Regions from separate parts of the Nostoc sp. CCY0012 genome, predicted to be linked through region 1. Evidence: predicted binding sites of a transcription regulator. Region 1 holds the regulator's gene; each other region holds the start of a gene.
What was found. The regulator NtcA, encoded in region 1, controls nitrogen genes in cyanobacteria. The targets are predictions, from matches to a motif close to TNTGTANNNNNNNNTACANA.

Region 1 (4,824 bases):
TTAGCATGGCGATCGCCTAATGGCTGGCCTAATAATAAACCCTTGCCGGAAGTAGGGCGGATAATTCCCAACAACAGTTTTAACAGAGTAGTTTTACCAGCACCATTAGGCCCTAGTAACCCAAAGGTTTCACCTTGGTGTACCGTAAGCGAACAACCTTTAAGGGATACAATCTTTTGATTCAGCCAAAATCCCGTGCGATAGACTTTTCGCAAATCAGCAGTGAGGACTACTGGCGGATTTTCTGTAATATTCAGCGGAGAATTAAGGGTGTCTGCACCAGACTTCATCTCAGTTTCGTGTATTAATTGCAGTGTACCCAATGGTCTAACAGTCACAATTACCACTAGGTTTGTCAATTATCACAAACCAAATAGCTAATTGACACCCTCTGTATCATTTTTACAGAAAACCCTTGGAACTGGGAATAGTCCCACCGCGACGAGGATCAATTTCCACAGCCATGCGGGTAGCTCTAGCAAAAGCTTTAAATGTCGCTTCAATAATATGATGGGAATTAATACCATCCAGTTGGCGAATGTGAAGTGTCATTTGGCTATGGTTGACCAAAGCTACAAAAAACTCGCGTACTAGCTGAGTATCATAGATTCCCACTCGCTGGGTAGGAATATCCAAGCCGTAACTCAGGTGGGGACGTCCAGAAAAATCTAGCGCCACTTGCACTAAAGCTTCATCTAAGGGTGCGAGAAAATTACCAAAGCGGACAATCCCTTTTCTATTCCCTAATGCTTGACTGAAAGCTTGTCCTAAAGTGATACCCACATCTTCATTGGTGTGGTGGTCATCAATTTCCCAGTCTCCCTGGGCTTGGACATTTAAGTCAATCAACCCGTGGGAGGCAATTTGATGCAACATATGATCCAAAAACGGAATCCCGGTGGCTGCGGTGCAGATACCTGTACCATCCAGGTTAATGGTAACTTGCACATCCGTTTCACCAGTGGTGCGGTGAACAGAGGCCACGCGAGCAGTTTGAGTTTCGATAATTTGGCGTTGGACGGAGTCCTTACTGAAGGTATCGCTTGTTTGCATAAAGAAAGGGGAGTGGGGAGTAGGGAGTAGGGAACTTAGGTTCTTTTATAGGTATAAGCTACGGTGTACACACATCTTTGTGCTGCGTACAAAATGTGGATTGATCCCCCTAAATCGCCCTTATTAAGGGGGACTTTGATTATTTTCCCCCCTTTTTTCTACGCCGAAGGCGCATCCCCGAAGGGGTTTAGGGGGGGTTAGGGGGGATCGAAACGCTGTTAGGCAACTTGATACAACTTGTGTGTACACCGTAGCCACTCCCTCAATATTACATTCCCATGATTTCATATCCTGCATCTACGTACAGAACTTGCCCGGTGATGCCACTTGCTAAATCGCTGGATAGGAATGCTGCTGTGTTGCCTACTTCTTGCTGGGTGACGGTGCGTCGGAGGGGGGCTACTTCTTCTACATGGTGAATCATATCTAAGATTCCGCCTACTGCTGATGATGCTAAAGTGCGAATTGGCCCGGCGGAGATGGCGTTGACTCGAATGTTTTGTGGCCCTAGTTCAGCTGCTAAATAACGTACGCTAGCTTCTAAACCTGCTTTGGCTACTCCCATGACGTTGTAGTTGGGAACAGCTCTGACACCGCCTAAATATGTCAGGGTAATAATACTACCTCCTTCTGTCATTAGCGGTTTGGCTGCGCCGCTTAATTGTACCAAAGAGTAGGTGCTAATTTCTAAAGCGGTTTTAAATCCAGCACGCGAGGTTTGGCTAAAACCACCAGTTAAATCGTCTTTGTTGGCGAAAGCTAAACAGTGAATAAGAATGTCTAGTTTGCCCCATTTTTCTTGAATGGCTGCAAAGGTAGACTGAATTTGTTCGTCATTTTGGACATTACAGGGAACAAATAAGCTGGGATTAAGAGGTTCCACTAATTCGGCAACTTTTTTCTCCATCTTGCCTCGGTCATCTGGCAAGTAAGTAATACCTAAGTTAGCTCCTGCTTGATGCAGTTGTTGAGCAATCCCCCAGGCGATGGAGCGGTTATTGGCAATTCCTGTAACTAAGGCGTTTTTTCCAGTGAGATTCAGCATAGAAATTGTAAATGCAACCAATCATTAGGAGCATACTAGAATCTGAGGTGAGTTTGTCTGGCTTTTACACATGATTTGCAAAAATGATGATTATGTGAACTGTTTTTGGAAAAATTTTGCTAGATAATCCTTAAGATATTCTCAAGATATTATGAAAATTTGGGCAAAAAACCTGATGACTACAACTGTGCAAGTACTTATAACAACTACTAGCTAAAAACATGAAAAATTATGTATCATTATGAACAAATAACTGTGAAGTTGTGGGCTTGAGTATAGGAATGCACAGAAAGGTTGACGGTGCTTTATTCTTTTTTCGGGTGTATTCTTAGGTAATCAGTTTTTGTTTTTCCGGCATTGGGTAGGGGAAGGGAGATGATCGTGACACAAGATAAAGCCCTAGCAAATGTATTTCGTCAGATGGCAACTGGAGCTTTTCCTCCGGTTGTGGAAACGTTTGAACGCAACAAAACGATCTTTTTTCCCGGCGATCCTGCTGAACGAGTTTATTTTCTTTTAAAGGGTGCTGTTAAACTTTCCAGGGTGTACGAAGCAGGTGAGGAAATAACGGTAGCACTGCTGCGGGAAAATAGCGTTTTTGGTGTGTTGTCATTGCTGACGGGAAATAAGTCAGATAGATTTTACCATGCAGTTGCATTTACCCCTGTAGAGTTGCTTTCAGCTCCTATTGAACAGGTAGAGCAAGCACTCAAGGAAAATCCAGAATTATCCATGTTGATGCTGCGGGGACTATCTTCGCGGATTTTACAGACAGAGATGATGATTGAAACCTTGGCTCACCGGGATATGGGTTCGAGGTTGGTGAGTTTTCTGTTAATTCTTTGTCGTGATTTTGGTGTTCCTTGTGCAGATGGAATTACGATTGATCTCAAGTTATCTCATCAGGCGATCGCTGAGGCCATTGGTTCAACTCGTGTAACTGTCACCAGGTTATTAGGGGATTTGCGTGAGAAAAAGATGATTTCCATCCACAAAAAGAAGATTACTGTGCATAAACCTGTTACGTTAAGTAGGCAGTTCACTTAAAAGCAATTGAAGGAGGTGGAGTGGCAAGTGTTGTGTTTTTCAAGATGACACCCATAGCTGGAGGTAAATCTAAAATCGTGAGTAGTTTCAGCTATTGCCAATATTCCATCCTCCACCAGATAATGTTTGAAAGTAGTAGGCTGTATCTGGAAGCATTATGCCTCCGGCACACTACGTGAACGGTAGCTGAAGATGACCACCGGGTACATCCTTATAGCAGCAATTTTAATTTTGGGGGGCGTAATTGCCACTGTGGGCGATCGCATTGGCACACGTGTTGGCAAGGCTCGCCTCTCACTATTTAAGCTTCGTCCCAAAAGCACAGCAGTACTAGTGACTATTTTTACTGGTGCATTGATTGCCACATCAACTTTGGGAATCTTATTTGTAGCTGATGAAGGATTAAGACAAGGGGTCTTTGAGCTAGAGGATATTCAAAGAGACTTGAGGGAAAAGCGCGAACAGCTAAAAGTTGCCGAAACTCAAAAAAGTCAGGTAGAAAGTGAGTTAAGCCAAGCAAGAATTGAACAAGCCCAAGCACAACAAGAGTTACAGGTAATTAATAAGTCCTTACAAGCAGCAAATACTAAACAACGGGAAACTCAAGCACAACTAAACCGCACCCTCAGCCAACAGGCCCAAACCCAAAAACAACTCCAACGCACCCAAGGTCAGTTAAGTCAAGTAGCTAATCGCTATCAACAAGCCCTAACGGAACTGCAAAGCGTTTATGATCAAAGAGAAGTATTGCAGTCAGCCATTGAAGAACTCAGGGCAGAACGTCAACGACTTTACGCCGAAGCAAAAAAAGCCATTGATGAAGCCAAAACAGCTATTGACCAGCGCGATCGCAAAATTGCCGAACTAGATGGATTAATTAAAAAGCGCAATGAAGAAATTGCGGCGCGAGAACAAGTAATTGCCATTAGGGAATCTCGCCTGAAAGAATTAGAAAGACAACAGAATTATTTAGAACAAGAAGTAGCCAGACTAGAAAAATATTACCAGTCATACCGTGATTTGCGTTTAGGCAAACTAGCTTTATTTCGGGGTCAAGTTTTGGCATCTGGTGTAGTTCGTGGTATAAACCAAGCAGACCTAGCGCGTCAGGTGGTAATCCAGCTGTTGCAGGAAGCTAACCGCAATGCCAATATTGAACTCTCAGAACCTGGGACAATCCCTGCAAATCAAGATATATTGCGCGTTACCCCAGAAAGAATTGAGCAATTAACCCAGCAAATTAACGATGGTAGGGAATACGTCGTGCGAATCTTCTCAGCTGGCAATTATGTCAGGGGAGAAGACCAGATAGAATTTTTTGCAGATACAGCGCGCAATCAACTAGTGTTTTCCGGAAGTGAGGTTTTGGCCACAACTACGGCTGATCCTAAAAATATGACAACCTATCAACTGCGGCAAAGACTGGATCTGCTAATTTCGGCTTCTCAATTTCGGGCCCGGAATGCGGGAATTGTAGAAAATGTCCAATTAGACAATACTTTTTTACGCTTTTTCTCCCAATTAAGGCAGTATGAGCAAACGGTGGAAATCAAAGCGATCGCAGCCGAGGATACTTATACAGCCGGGCCATTAAGAGTAAGACTGTTGGCTATCGTCAACGGACAAGTTCTGTTTAGCACTTAATAAAAAAGGTTGGCTCGTAGTCAGGACTTTAGTCC
Region 2 (4,824 bases), on a different contig from region 1:
TAAACGATTGAATTGTTGATCACTAATTGCAATACCCGCAGAATCTTTAACATACTTTAATTCCTCTTGAAAATTTGCGTCATTATAAACTTGAATAAATACTCTATCAGCATTCCAGTTTGGCCAATCAGCGGCAAAATATCTTTTAGCCCAATAAGGATTATGATGGCAAATATCAAAACTAACTTTTGGGTTAGCCTGTTTAATTGCACCGACCATTTGTTGGACAAATTTTGTTAAATTAGCAGTACGGTCTACTTTTCCTGGGAACGATATTTACGAACCCGTTGCCGAATCGTTTCTTCGTTAGCATTATTAGTAATATAATAACGACTAAAATAAATACCTCTAATTACTTTTTTGTCCCAAAGATTTTGAGCTAATGGTGCTTTGGTATCAGGGGTTTTTAGCTGTGGCGCTGGTTTTTGATTGACATCGGGATTTATCGTCTTTAACGGAGTAGGAATAGGAATAGGAGGAGTAGAAGGAGTAAAAGTAGTAGAAGGAGTAGAAGTAGGAGTTATATCAGGAGATGGAGTTGGATTTAAAATCGGTGTAGCTATTTGTTGATGCTGTGCTAAAAGGTTAGTAAACAGATTAGTCATCATATCTCGACTACTTTTCTGACTAAACCACCACCCACCAAATCCTAAAAACAGCATAATTACTGAAAGAGGAATATTCGCGCATCCACACCCATTTGGCTTTTTTTTCTGTTGCGACATAGTAATATGGTGTTTGGTTGTCAATGTTGTTATAACATCAAAGACAACCAACACTAATACGAATGTGCTTTCTAAAACATAGGAAGTAGGGAACAAGGGTACGTAATTTGCCCAATGACCAATGATTAATGATTAATGATTACGGATAAAGACCTCTATCAGCTAAAGCCTGGGCAACTCTACCTACACCCAGAGTATAGGCTGCTAATCGTAGAGGAATTTGTCTGATCTGCGATTGCTCAATCACCTTGTGATAAGCTTGCACCATTAAATGTTCCATTTCCCGATTGACACGCTCCTCATCCCAAAATAGATAAGAAAGACCCTGCACCCATTCCAAATAACTCACAACCACACCGCCAGCATTAGCCAAAATATCTGGTAATACTGTCACGCCATGCGATTCGAGGTATTGATTAGCTTCTAAAGTAATAGGCCCATTAGCTGCTTCTGCGATAATTTGTGCCTGTACTTGACTCACGTTATCCTTAGTGATTTGATTTTCCAAAGCTGCTGGTATCAAGACATCGCAAGGCAAAGTTAGTAAGTCTGCATTACTAATAGGTTCTGCTTGGGAAAAACCCACAACACTTTTACGATTTGTCGTAGCGTAGGCTTTCAATGCGGGAATATCAAGACCATCGGCGGCAAAAATACCTCCTGCACCTGTGGAGACAGCGATAATTTTAGCCCCTAATTCATATAACAATTGGGCGGCTGCACCTCCTACATTGCCGAAACCTTGGATAACTACTCGCATCCCCTCTACAGATTTACCTTGATCTTTCAGTGCTTCACGGACAACAATCATGACACCGCGTCCGGTGGCCATTTCTCGCCCTAGAGAACCACCCACAGAAATCGGTTTACCTGTGACAACTCCGGGGACAGCATGACCAACGTTGACAGAATAAGTATCCATCATCCAAGCCATTTCACGGGCAGAAGTACCCATGTCTGGTGCGGGAATATCTACGGAAGGGCCAATGTCTTTAATTAATTCACTAGTATAGCGGCGGGTAATTCTTTCTAGTTCGCCGATACTATAACTTTTCGGGTCTATGGCTATGCCTCCCTTAGCACCGCCGTAAGGTATACCTAATAAGGCACACTTCCAAGTCATCAGCATGGCCAAAGCCGATACTTCCCGCAATGACACAGCCGGATGGTAACGAATGCCTCCTTTATAGGGGCCTAAGATATCAGAATGCTGTACCCGATGACCAGCCAAAACCTGAACTTCCCCATTATCTAGTTTTACAGGAATGGAAACCGTTACCACTTTGCGGGGATGACTGAGAATTTCCAAGACACCTGAATCTAGCTTTAATTCTTTACCAGCCGCATCTAAGTAACTACACGCTTGATCAAACGGGCAAATATGCGCTGGAGTAGCAGCTTCCAGCGGTCGCAGAGGTGTTGCAACCATAAAATTTTTCTCCTAATCGCGGTATCTTCGCGCACCGGATATGTATATGCCTAATACGCTTAGCTTATCTCGGTTTTCTTAAAAAGGTAGATTTTTGTAGTTTTTGTTACATTTTTATTTTACCTTAGTCTTTTGAGGATTTCATTGCTGGCGATATGTCCGCCGCGAGTGTAAAAGAGCAACCCCAAAGGCTTTGCGATTGCGTCGCTTTGCTCGCAATGACAACTGTTTAATCAGACATGATATTTAAGAGCGATCGCATCGGGTATTAGGATCATTAAAGAATTAAGATTTGTATCGTTACTAATTTTATGAAAACCCAAAATACAGTGACAGCTAATCAACAAGAGCTACCTCTACCCCCTGGTAAATTCGGCTTACCTTTGATTGGCGAAACCATCAGCTTTTTACGTGATTCAGAATTTGCTGATAAGCGACAGAAGCAATACGGTTCCATCGTCAAAACCCATTTATTCGGACAACCGACTGTGATAATGATTGGGGCTGATGCTAATCGTTTTTTATTAACTAATGAAAATCAATACTTTTTGAACACTTGGCCTGAGAGTACAAGAATTTTACTAGGGCCAGCATCTGTAGCAACACAATCAGGAGGTATACACCAAAAGCGACGGAAGTTACTTGCCCAAGCTTTTCAACCAAGGGCGCTAGCTGGGTATGTGCCTAAAATGGAAGAGATTACCCGCAGCTATCTACACAAATGGCAAAACATGGGTACTTTGACATGGTATCCCGAAATCAGAAAATATACCTTTGATGTGGCTTGCAAATTACTCATAGGAACAGATGCAGCCTCTGATAGCCTTTTTAGTGAGTTGTTTGAGGAGTGGTGTCAAGGTTTATTTAGTATTCCCATGAATTTACCCTGGACTAAATTTGGTCGGGCGCTACGTTGTCGTCAGCAGCTATTGGCAAAAATTGAAGAAATTATATTGCAACGTCAACAGCAACCTGACTCCGATGAAGATGCTTTGGGACTACTTCTACAAGCCCAAGACGAAGATGGAAATCGCCTCAGCTTGGCAGAACTTAAAGACCAAGTGCTGTTGTTACTGTTTGCTGGACATGAAACATTAACTTCCGCGATCGCTTCTTTTTGTTTACAGTTAGCACAGCATCCCGAAGTATTAGCCAAAGTTTGTGCAGAACAACAACAACTGGCTATTGAGGAACCATTGACACCAGAACATCTCAAGCAGATGGAATATCTAGACCTAGTACTCAAAGAAGTTTTACGAACTATACCTCCCGTGGGTGGAGGTTTTCGGCGGGTTATTCAGTCATGTGAGTTTAATGGCTATCGTATTCCCGAAGGTTGGTCTGTTCTTTATCAGATAGGCAAAACACATCAAGATAGCAGTACATATACTAAACCAGAAAGCTTTGACCCCCAGCGCTTCGCACCAGAACGGGCTGAGGACAAACAAAAGCCCTTTAGTTATCTACCCTTTGGTGGGGGAGTGCGAGAATGTCTAGGCAAGGAGTTTGCTAAGTTGGAAATGAAGCTATTTGCAGCACTTTTAATCCGTGAATCTCACTGGGAACTAGTACCCGAACAAAACTTGGATTTAATCATGGTACCCACGCCCCATCCTCACGATGGTTTACAGGTCAAATTTTTAACGCCAAGGGGCGCAAAGTCATAGAAAATAATGAGTGAGGGAGACGAGGGGTATAGGTTCATTCTTTTCCCCACTCCCTGCTCCCTACTCCCTACTCCCTACTCCCTACTCCCTACTCCCTACTCCCTACTCCCTACTATACAAACACCTCATTAGTGAAGTTTCCATGCAAACCATAGGGGATATGATGTTTGAGATGTAGTTTAGCAACTGCACCTTTATTAAAATCACTAGCATCCAATATCACTACGTCTGAACGATTATGTGCTGCATCATACACCAAGACTAACACCCAGCCATCATCTTCTTTGTCTGCATCTGGACGGGGGACAAAAATCGGCTCACCGATAAAACCGCGGGGTGCAGCACTCCAAAGTTGTCTTTCTCCAGATTTTAAATTGAGTTTCAATATTGCTTGTAAGGGGGCATTACCTGTTTCCCCATGAGCCGCACCTATGTATAAATACTTGTAATCTCTGCCAACATATGCTGGGTTGATACTGGGAAATTCACAACATTGGCTTTCTATCATCTTTTGTTGCACTGTCTCATTTTCCAGGTTGAGACTAAATCGCCACAATTGACCAGGTAAATTGGCCTCAAAATTAACTTGCCGAAAATCGCTTTCAGGCTCGACTTCTGGTAAAGATTCATAACAAATTGAATCAATGACAATTTCATTTCCCACCTCAAAAGCATTTGCATGGTGGAAGACAAAGCCAGATTGAGCTTCTAAAATTTTGACCTTTGTTGGCCCAACTTGAGGGTTACGCGGAATAACTATAATCTGAGTTGGTTTATGAGGCTGAAACTGAATACATTCCCCGGCTGCGCGTATTCCCAAAGCTAAAGGTATGGGGTTAAAGGTGACAGGATTTTGAAAGAAGATACAGTAATTGGGAGTAATGACAAAATCATGAATGAAACAGAAGCCCGAAACGCTATGAGCCTGCTTTCTGACAATCTCTCCTGCTAAATTTAATTCAAAAAGCGTAATTGTAGTGGATAACCCTGGTTTAATTGAGAA
Region 3 (4,824 bases), on a different contig from region 1:
GCATTGCGGATTAATTTACCCAGGCGATCGCCACTAGTATCGACTTCGGCACGGATACCGGCAGCTACCATTTTGGCCGCTACTTGTTTGGTAAAATCTAATTGTGCTTCTCCTACTGGTAACAATCTGGCTTGCACTGGCGCTAACCACAAGGGGAAATCACCAGCGTACTCTTCAATCAAAATCCCAATTAGCCGTTCTAGGGAACCAAAAGGCGCACGGTGAATCATTACGGGACGTTGGCGAGAACCATCTTCGGCTACATATTCCAAATCAAACCGTTCTGGTAAGTTGTAATCTACTTGGACAGTTCCTAATTGCCATTCCCGTTCTAAAGCATCACTGAAGATAAAGTCTAGTTTGGGGCCATAAAACGCCGCTTCCCCAATCCCTTCAAAGTAATTCATTCCCAATTTTTCCACAGCACGACGAATCGCGCCTTCAGCTTTATCCCAAACTTCATTGGAACCGATATACTTATCACTGTTGGGATCTCGGAAACTGAGTCTAGCTTTAAAGTTCTTCAGTTGCAGACTTTTGAATACCGACAAAATCAAATCTACAACGTTGAGAAATTCGTTGTCTAGCTGTTCTGGAGTCACAAATAGGTGGGAGTCATCTACGGTAAAACCGCGTACCCTGGTTAAACCGCCTAATTCTCCTGATTGTTCGTAGCGGTAAACAGTACCAAATTCCGCAAATCTGATGGGTAATTCCCGATAGGAACGTAATTCACTCTTGTATATTTGGATGTGAAACGGACAATTCATCGGCTTGAGAACGAAGCCTTGTTCTAGTGCGGCGGCTTCCTCGTCATCCGACATCAAAGGAAACATATCTTCCTTATATTTTTGCCAGTGTCCAGAAGTCTTAAATAAATCTACTCTGGCTATATGTGGTGTCACTACAGGTAGATAACCACGTTTTAGCTGTTCCTGCTTAAGAAAATCTTCTAAGACACTCCGTAACAAAGTACCTTTGGGTGTCCACAAGGGTAAACCCGGCCCCACTTGTTCGGAAAATATAAATAATCCTAGTTCTTTACCAAGTTTACGGTGGTCACGCCGCAAGGCTTCTTCTTTACGCCGCTTATATTCAGCCAGTTGTTCTGGACTTTCCCAAGCAGTAGCATAGATGCGTTGTAATTGTGCCTTGGTTTCATCCCCGCGCCAATAAGCACCAGCCACACTTTCCAATTCAATAGCTTTAGGGTTTAATTGGCTGGTATTTTCGACGTGAGGCCCGGCGCACAAATCCCACCATTCCTCACCTAAATGGTAAATTGTGATGGGTTCTTCTTTAATATCTCCGAGGATTTCTAGTTTGTAAGGTTCTTTGATTTCCTGAATCCGTTGTTCGGCTTGTTCTCGGCTGACTTCTTCCCGAATCACCGGCAATTTGCGATTAATAATTTTCACCATCTCTTTCTTGATGGCCTTTAGATCATTTTCGCTAAATGGTTCTGGACTATCAAAGTCGTAATAAAAACCGTTTTCAATCCAGGGGCCAATTGTAACTTGCGCCTTGGGAAACAGCTTTTGTACCGCCATTGCCATCACATGGGAAGCTGTATGACGAATCTTTTTTAATTCTTCCGATTCGCTGGTGCGCGGTAAATAAATTTTTTCCGGTTGTTCTGACTGACTAAGAGATGAGTTTGGCGACATCGGCTGCTGAACCATTGGCGAAGTGATTGCAAAAAGATAATTTTAGTAGTTGATGCTAGGAAAAATCTACCCAAGGATTGGGGAATAGAGGCTAGGGGCTTTTACTCAGCACTCAGCACTTTCCTGTACTGCTTCAAATATAACGATTTTGATTACTTTAAATTAAATATTCCCGTTGAATTAATCCTGTTCTCATAAACCTTAACTGCTGAGGGTAAAATACTCAGCGCCACATTCGAGGATTATTCACCTTTGATTTAACTAGTTATCTCCAGTCAGCTACGCTAACGCAATGCCGAAAATCCTTTGGCTTCATGCTCCGTATAGCTTTTTTGTGTCCTGAAGTTTACACAAAACTTGCGCTAATCTTAACTTTAGTTTATTTCGTAGTCATTATTACAGATTTTTCGACAATCTATCCTTAGAGAGAGCATATAATAATGTTAAATATTGTAAATAACGTTAATATTAGTAGAGGAGTTAGAAATATACTTTTTATTTATGCGAGACTCAAATTTACCAGGGGCTGATCTGCTGAAAACGGTATTAGAACCTCTACTAGAGGATTTTCAGTATTGGTTTGCGCGATCGCGTGAATTGTTAGAAACCGAGCAACTATCGTTTATGAGTCACGAAGAGCAATCTGATTTTCTCTTGCGAGTTAAACAAGCGCAAAACGAAGTCAACACAGCCAAGATGTTGTTTACCGCAACCGATGGACAAGTCGGGATTGATATGAATACCTTAATGCCCTGGCATCAACTGGTAACGGAATGCTGGAATACTTCAATGAAATTTCGTCAAGCACGCGAACTGTGAGGGTTGGCTATGGCTGCTTGACCAGATCAGGCTGATTGGGACAACGAACGGTAAGACATATGTATACAAGTCGCATTGTTCGGAAAAAATCCTTAACATTATTTTTATTATCAAATAATGTATCCTATGCTACCGTAGTTTGAATAACGGTTAAATTTTTTTCCAATCTAAATATAAACGCATCTTGGTAATTAAGATAAAAGTCCTCGTTGCCATTCAAAACACCAACGAAGTACAGCGTTAAAGTATCAAATTTTAAAAATTGCTGCCCCTGGAGGAAAATCTGATGTTACACCTACTTTACATTCTTGCTTTTACAATCCTTGCTGTTATAGCCGTTGCCAACTTAATCCGCAACTTGATTATGTTTAGTTTTGATCGAGAGAGATCTTATCCATCTCAATATTCGCCTAGAGGTAATCAGGGTAATGTTGCCTATTTTTCGGCAAAAAAACAGTTTATTCCCCATCCAGAATTATTAGATAATGCAGGCAACTTAATTAAAGAGCCTCTATTAGTAATGCGTTCAGTCAACGTTGAAGATGCGCGTCAACAGCTAGATGCTCTTTATGAAGCTTCTCCAGGACAGAAAAGCGATCGTCAAGAAGAGGCTTAATATAATTTTTAGAATTCGTAGGGTAGAGATTTAGCATCGCTAAACTCCTTAAAAATTTAAAATGTCAGTATAAATGAAAGCGATCGCAATTGGTACTTAACAACCAGGCGATCGCTTTCTAATTTATGTCACCAATGGGTAAGGGTAAAATTATAAATACTAAACAATAACCATTATGAGCGATGTCTCGGTCGTCGTAGTTGTTGCGAATTAATTGGCCCGAGAATTTGATTGAGTTTACGCAGCTGTTCAGATGTACCCATACAAATTAGCGTGTCTCCCGGCATTAAAATTGTCTCCCCTGTGGGGCCACCAATTAAAATGCCATCAACTCGGCGAATGGCCAGAACTAAGGCCCCAGTTTGCGATCGCAGTCTAGCCTTGTGTAAACTTTGACCCACCACCGGACAAACATCGGAGTCAATCAAAAATTCTTCCATGTATAATTCACGACCAGCGCCAGTAATCACACCATCCATGAAATCTAATACTTGGGGTCTGAGAGCCGCCGCCGCCATGCGCTTACCCCCTGTAATATAAGGAGAAATCACAGCATCTGCACCACCGCGCTGTAATTTTTTTAGAGCTTCCTCTGTACTGGCGCGGGCGATCGCCCGAATTTTGGGATTAAGTGTTTTTGCTGAAAGTACAGTATATAAATTTTCGGCATCAGATGGTAAAGCCGCCACAATACAAGTCGCCCGGTCAATACCAACTTGCAATAGGGTATCATCCAGTGTGGCATCACCTTGAAAAGCCACATAACCGATTGCCTGTGCATCTTGCACTGATTCTAAATCAGAATCAATTATGACAAACTCCACACCTTCCGCCTGAAATTCCTTGGCAATTTGCCGACCAGTACGACTAAATCCACAAATAATATAATGTCCTGATAAGGATTCCATTAAGCGCCTTTGCTGCTGGAGACGAATACCTTGTTGAAAGTAGCCTTGAATCAGAGCTTCTGTTAATCTATTGACAATGTAACCGATATTGATTACACCCAATACAATCAAAGCTATAGTAAATAACCTGCCACGGCTACTGAGCGGGTTTATTTCGCCATATCCCACGGTAGCTAAGGTAATAACCGTCATGTAAGCTGCGTCTTCCCATGACCATCCCTCAACTAACCAATACCACAACGTACCCAAGAGGAAGACACCACCGAGGGATATCATTCCTAGCATTAACTCTTTTTGAATTTGTCGGTATTTTTTCTCAAGTGTAGAATACACAATTTTTATTTACTACTGCCCAGCCGGGGAGCATATTTAACTGTTAGCCTATAAAAAAGTATCAGATGTGATAAATAAAAAGTAATTTTTAATAATTTCTAGGAAACTAGTAAGTGAGTATAAGATTAAAGATTTATCAGGAGGCGCGGTAGTGAGCAGACAAACTCTCATTGAGGAAGTCACCATCCCCCCAAAGTCAGATTCTATGTCATCTAGCCCTTTTGACGCCGATAGCTTTAATGAAGCTGTCATGTCAACTTATGCCCGCTTTCCCTTAGCTTTAGATAGAGGTGCTGGATGCCGAGTTTGGGATACCCAGGGTAGAGAATACCTGGACTTTGTGGCGGGAATTGCCACTTGTACCTTAGGACACGCCCACCCAGCAATGGTAGAAGCAGTAACGCGGCAAATCAAAAAGCTGCATCATGTTTCTAATTTGTACTACATTCCCGAACAAGGTGAATTAGCCCAATGGATTATT
Region 4 (4,824 bases), on a different contig from region 1:
TTCACTAATCACTCCCCATTTTTATCTAAAATGCCTTTGTTTTATTTATCATTCATTCCCTGCATAAATTACCTCCGAAAAATAACTGATATTTGCTAATTAAACCAGAACATTTTCCGCAATACAGTTGTTTATTAAACCCTCAACACCTTCTACGGGAATGATTTTGGTTTTTAACTTCTGAGCAACTTCAGCCACATTCATGTCATCTAAAAATAATAATTCACCATGTTTTAACATAACTTTTGGCAACAAAATTCCATCGCCTAAATCTTGCCCTTGGAGATTTAAAAGCAAATCATGCCCAGTAAGTAACCCGGTGACACTAATATTTTGTCCCCAGTAATCACTACACAAAGCCTGCATTTTTACTTCTAAACCCTCAACAGCATTTAAGCGTTGCACAATTGGTTGAAAGGCTGTTTCTACGGCATTACCTACTACCCAAGTTAATTTTTTTTGATGATAAAGCTTTGACGGTAATAATTCTGCGGCGGTAGATGCAAATTGCTTGATAAATAAACGAATGGAACCCACACCATTATCAATTTGCGGATATTCTTCATATTCCGACTCGCTGGGTAATTCCTCACCTGCAATTAAAAACCACTCATCGGCTAACCAAGCAAACCCGGAACCGAATTGTTGGCGAAATTCTTGAGAGAGTAATTTTACTTGGGAAATCACTTCTTGAGCTTTTTCCCTGGTAACAGGTGTGAGTTCGTCGTCTTCAGGGCGAAACCGCGTTAAACCAACTGGCACTACTGCCACTGATGCTACCGCAGGCACTTCGCCAGTATAAAAGGACGCTAAATCTCTGAGTGTTTGTTCCAGATGTTTGCCATCGTTGATACCTGGACATACAACTACTTGGGCATGAATTTGTAGTCTTCGCTCTTGGAACCATTGAATTTGTTGCAAGATTTGTCCAGCACGCTGGTTTTTCAAAAGTCTAATTCTAATTTCAGGTTCCGTAGCATGAACGGAGACAAATAAAGGAGACAAGCGCATTTGTTCAATCCGCCGCCATTCTTTTTCTGGCAAATTAGTCAAAGTTAAGTAGGAACCATACAAAAAGCTGAGACGATAATCATCGTCTTTTAAGTACAAGCTAGAACGCTTCCCTGGCGGCTGTTGATCAATAAAGCAAAACGGACAGCGGTTATTACACTGAATTAACCCATCAAATAAAGCTGTGGCAAATTCTAGCCCCAAGTCTTCGTCGTAGTCTTTTTCAATTTCCACGTGATGGGTTTTGCCCATTGCGTCTAAAACTTCTAGTTCTAGAACCTCATCAGCACACAAAAATTGATAATCAATTAAATCACGGGGATTGGTGCCATTAATAGCCACAATGGCATCCCCCGGTTCAAAGCCAATTTCTGCGGCGATGGAATCAGGTAATACTTTGGTGATTTGGGCAGGATGGATGGTAGACATGATGTGTGTGAGAGGTGGGGTGATGAAAAAGCAGGGGGCAGGGAGGCAAGGGGGCGAGGGGGCAGGGGAGCTATGGCCCACAATTCCACTCGGCTTTAAACCTGATCTTTTGGTAAAAGGGGGGAGTGATTTTTCCCAATGACGACAGGACTATTAACTATTGTTGATTAATCCCGCACCGATGGCACCCAAGATGGCTACACCAAATACTAGGCGATACAAAATAAATACCAAGGTGCTTTGGGTTTTGAGGAATTGTATCAATCCGGCGATCGCTATATAGGAAAATATCCCAGAGGAAATTGTACCGACGATCATCGGTACTATACCTATATTGCCTACACCTACTTGAATAAAATCTTTTAACTCGACTAAGCCAGCTAGGGTGATGGCGGGGATTCCTAGCAAAAAAGAAAATCTCGCCGCTGTTTCCCGTTCTAAGCTCATAAATAGTCCGCTGGTAATTGTGGAACCTGAACGAGATACGCCGGGGATTAATGCCAAAGATTGAGCTAAACCCATTAATAGCCCGTCTTTCATGGTCAAATGTTGAAAGTCACGTTGCCGTTTACCGAATTTTTCTGCCAATCCTAATAATATCGACATAACTATAGAGGCAATGGCGATGGCTGCCATGCTTCTCAGAGGTGAATTATCATAATCTGGAATAAATCTTTTAATTAAAAGTCCAAAGAAAACTATAGGCACTGTTCCTAAGGTAATTCCTAGAAATAAGCGGAAATCATGGCTTTGGTAATCTTTGACAGCGATGGCTTTGGTTGCTCCTTTGATGATTTGTGTCATGTCATCCCAGAAAAACCACAACACAGCCACAATGCTACCAAGCTGAATAATGGCGGTAAAAGCTACCCCAGGATCGCCCCAACCCAAAGCCACGGGTAGAACCTTTAAATGTGCTGAACTGCTAATGGGCAGAAATTCAGTCATTCCTTGGACAAAGCCTAAAAACAGAGCTTGCAATATCTGCATTTGTGGCTGTGTCTCATCTAAGGCTGGGTTGGGTTGATTACTCAAAACTTTAAGAGGAAATGCGACAATTGAGAATAAGGCAGATGCTGCACTTAAAAGTATGAACCATTGACGTTTTAATCGAGTCATTGAATTTACCTGCGATCGCTGTTATTACAACCAATTACACAAACAGTTTTTTTTACCACCTTCCAGGAAAATAACCCAAAAAGCATAGGGACTAGGGACTTAGGTGCAACTAACAAAAATACTTCTACCCTACGGCACATCTACGACGGTAAGGGTAGCAATTTTGCGCCAGTTCCTTGATGCCGGAGAAACAAGCCCTTTCCTCCTGTGTGGAAGGAGCGGAACATGAGTGTCCCGGTTTCCCCCCTGCTCCCTGCCCCCCTGCCCCTTTTCCTCTTAGTGGCACTTTCGTGCAACATACAATCTAGGCAGAATACTGGTAAAATATAAATACCCAGGGGGGGGATTTTTTTAGTGTGATATCTTAAATAAGATAAAGTTTAGTAACAAATATTAAAAACTTTGATTAATAATACATTGTCCTCTTACACCACTGTCACTACCCCTATAAATACTGATTTACATGCAACTGATACACCACAGAAAAGTATCAATGAGTGGGAATCCACACTCGCGTTAACTCCCTCCCTGCCTGTATCTAAGGCTGCAAGACAAGCTTGGCTATTATTTGCAGCAGCAGTATTTTTGGTATCGGTGCCAGTATTTGTGGAAGCGCCATTAGTGCGATCGCTACCAGTTCTGAGTATCGCAATTACAGGATTTTGGGTGTGGCTAAGTTTTAAGTTAATGTCACATCCTGTAACTTATTTGTGGGGAGATTTACTCTTAGGCTTTAGCTGGAGTTGGCTAGCAGGAGCAATTTACTGGGGCTGGTTGCGTTGGGAACCTATGTGGCATTTACCTGTAGAGTCCATCGGACTACCGTTTGCTTGTTGGTGTCTGGCGAAGAATTGGGGCAAAGTTGGTAACTGCTTTTATTTAGGTTCTTTACTAGGTACAGCCCTGACAGATGTGTATTTTTATTTAGTAGACTTAATGCCTTATTGGCGGCAAATTATGCAGGTTGAACCTGCTAGTGTGTCACCTATTTTACAAACTGCTGTCATCCAAGTACAAACACCTTGGGGACAAGCTTGGGCAGTAATTCTTGCCATAGGGCTGTTAACAGCCGGGACTTTACCTTTGTTGACTAGAAAAAAACACTGGTATGCTTTTAGTGGAGCAGTCCTAAGTACAATTTTGGTAGATAGCTTATTTTTGATCGCGGCGATCGCAGCCTAAAGATTTGCTCATTTCAGGCATAATCTCAGCTAAAAGTATAAATATGGCGTCTTTGACATTAACCCAGTTTTAGAGAAAAATTTTGCCCAAGAAATAACTTTTTGTAAAAAAAAGGTCAAACCCAGTAGCAGCAAATATTACGGGTATTGATACGCTGTATATTAGTTTCTGATGACCACTGTGTGTTGATAAAGCTATCAGCTATTAACCCAAGCATTTAAGGATCAAGGATATAGATGCATTTAAAGCATCTTTCCTCAGGCTAGGATGAAATAAGCTCCCAGATTGATCGGTGTGCTTTACTTCATAGGTCTGGATTCAGCTTACAGTTGACAGCTTTTGGCTTAAAGCCGTTATTTTTTGTTTGTTGGAAAGAGGTAGAAAAATCGTGAAAAGATTGGTGCGTTTATTAACAGTGTTTAGTGTGTTGCTTGGTTGCTGGGGATGGCTGGGAATAAATCAGACAGCCACTGCTGCCAATATCAACAGTGTTGCTTTGCCCCAGGTTCCAGTCCTGGCAATTTCCCGGCAGAATAAAGCAGATGCTAAGTTAGGTACAGAATTTGGTAAAAAGCTTGACTTGAATAATACCAACGTCAGAGCTTTTCAACAGTATCCAGGGCTGTATCCCACCCTAGCGAAGAAAATCATCAAGAACGCTCCTTACGAAAAGGTTGAGGATATCCTAGAACTTCCTGGATTGAGCGATCGCCAAAAACAACTTCTGCAAGCTAACTTAGACAACTTTGCCGTTACCGAATTTGAATCTGTCTTCAACGAAGGAGACGATCGCTTTAATAACGGTATCTACAGATAACTAAAAAGGCACAAGGGGACAAGGGGACAAGGGGACAAGGGGCAAGATGTTAGCTTAGAACAAAAATCTATTTTTCTCGTCCCACCATCTCCCCACCTCCCCATCTCCCCACCTCCCTCACCTCCCTCACCTCCCCACCTCCCCACCTTCCCCATTCTCTAACCTTGTCTCAAACAGATATTCCCCGCAAATTTGATGTCTTAGTAGTCGGTGCCGGTGCCGCTGGATTGTATACTGCGCTTTGTTTACCAGAAGACTTGCAAGTA

Region 2: ACM0OS_RS10525 (Glu/Leu/Phe/Val family dehydrogenase) is a predicted target of NtcA. The motif match lies at 2,248-2,267, and genes of this name have one in related genera.
Region 3: ACM0OS_RS06270 (DUF2605 domain-containing protein) is a predicted target of NtcA. The motif match lies at 2,051-2,070, and genes of this name have one in related genera.
Region 4: ACM0OS_RS09940 (DUF3120 domain-containing protein) is a predicted target of NtcA. The motif match lies at 2,940-2,959, and genes of this name have one in related genera.

Annotation. Positions count from the first base shown of each region.
Region 1 covers NZ_CAWUDM010000009.1:62,503-67,326, forward strand. The annotation lists gene ACM0OS_RS04045 (ABC transporter ATP-binding protein) at 1-290, opposite strand, end outside; gene hisB (imidazoleglycerol-phosphate dehydratase HisB) at 403-1,053, opposite strand; gene fabI (enoyl-ACP reductase FabI) at 1,322-2,098, opposite strand; gene ntcA (global nitrogen regulator NtcA) at 2,474-3,145, shown strand; gene ACM0OS_RS04065 (DUF3084 domain-containing protein) at 3,338-4,789, shown strand.
Region 2 covers NZ_CAWUDM010000028.1:57,308-62,131, forward strand. The annotation lists gene ACM0OS_RS10515 (hypothetical protein) at 1-219, opposite strand, end outside; gene ACM0OS_RS10520 (hypothetical protein) at 255-725, opposite strand; gene ACM0OS_RS10525 (Glu/Leu/Phe/Val family dehydrogenase) at 865-2,154, opposite strand; gene ACM0OS_RS10530 (cytochrome P450) at 2,466-3,821, shown strand; gene ACM0OS_RS10535 (carotenoid oxygenase family protein) at 3,934-4,824, opposite strand, start outside.
Region 3 covers NZ_CAWUDM010000015.1:71,939-76,762, reverse strand. The annotation lists gene thrS (threonine--tRNA ligase) at 1-1,682, opposite strand, end outside; gene ACM0OS_RS06270 (DUF2605 domain-containing protein) at 2,169-2,486, shown strand; gene ACM0OS_RS06265 (DUF2973 domain-containing protein) at 2,773-3,102, shown strand; gene ACM0OS_RS06260 (potassium channel family protein) at 3,276-4,343, opposite strand; gene ACM0OS_RS06255 (aspartate aminotransferase family protein) at 4,495-4,824, shown strand, end outside.
Region 4 covers NZ_CAWUDM010000026.1:51,187-56,010, reverse strand. The annotation lists gene ACM0OS_RS09955 (glycoside hydrolase family 10 protein) at 1-5, opposite strand, end outside; gene ACM0OS_RS09950 (TIGR03279 family radical SAM protein) at 100-1,440, opposite strand; gene ACM0OS_RS09945 (undecaprenyl-diphosphate phosphatase) at 1,594-2,559, opposite strand; gene ACM0OS_RS09940 (DUF3120 domain-containing protein) at 2,962-3,741, shown strand; gene psbU (photosystem II complex extrinsic protein PsbU) at 4,130-4,558, shown strand; gene nadB (L-aspartate oxidase) at 4,723-4,824, shown strand, end outside.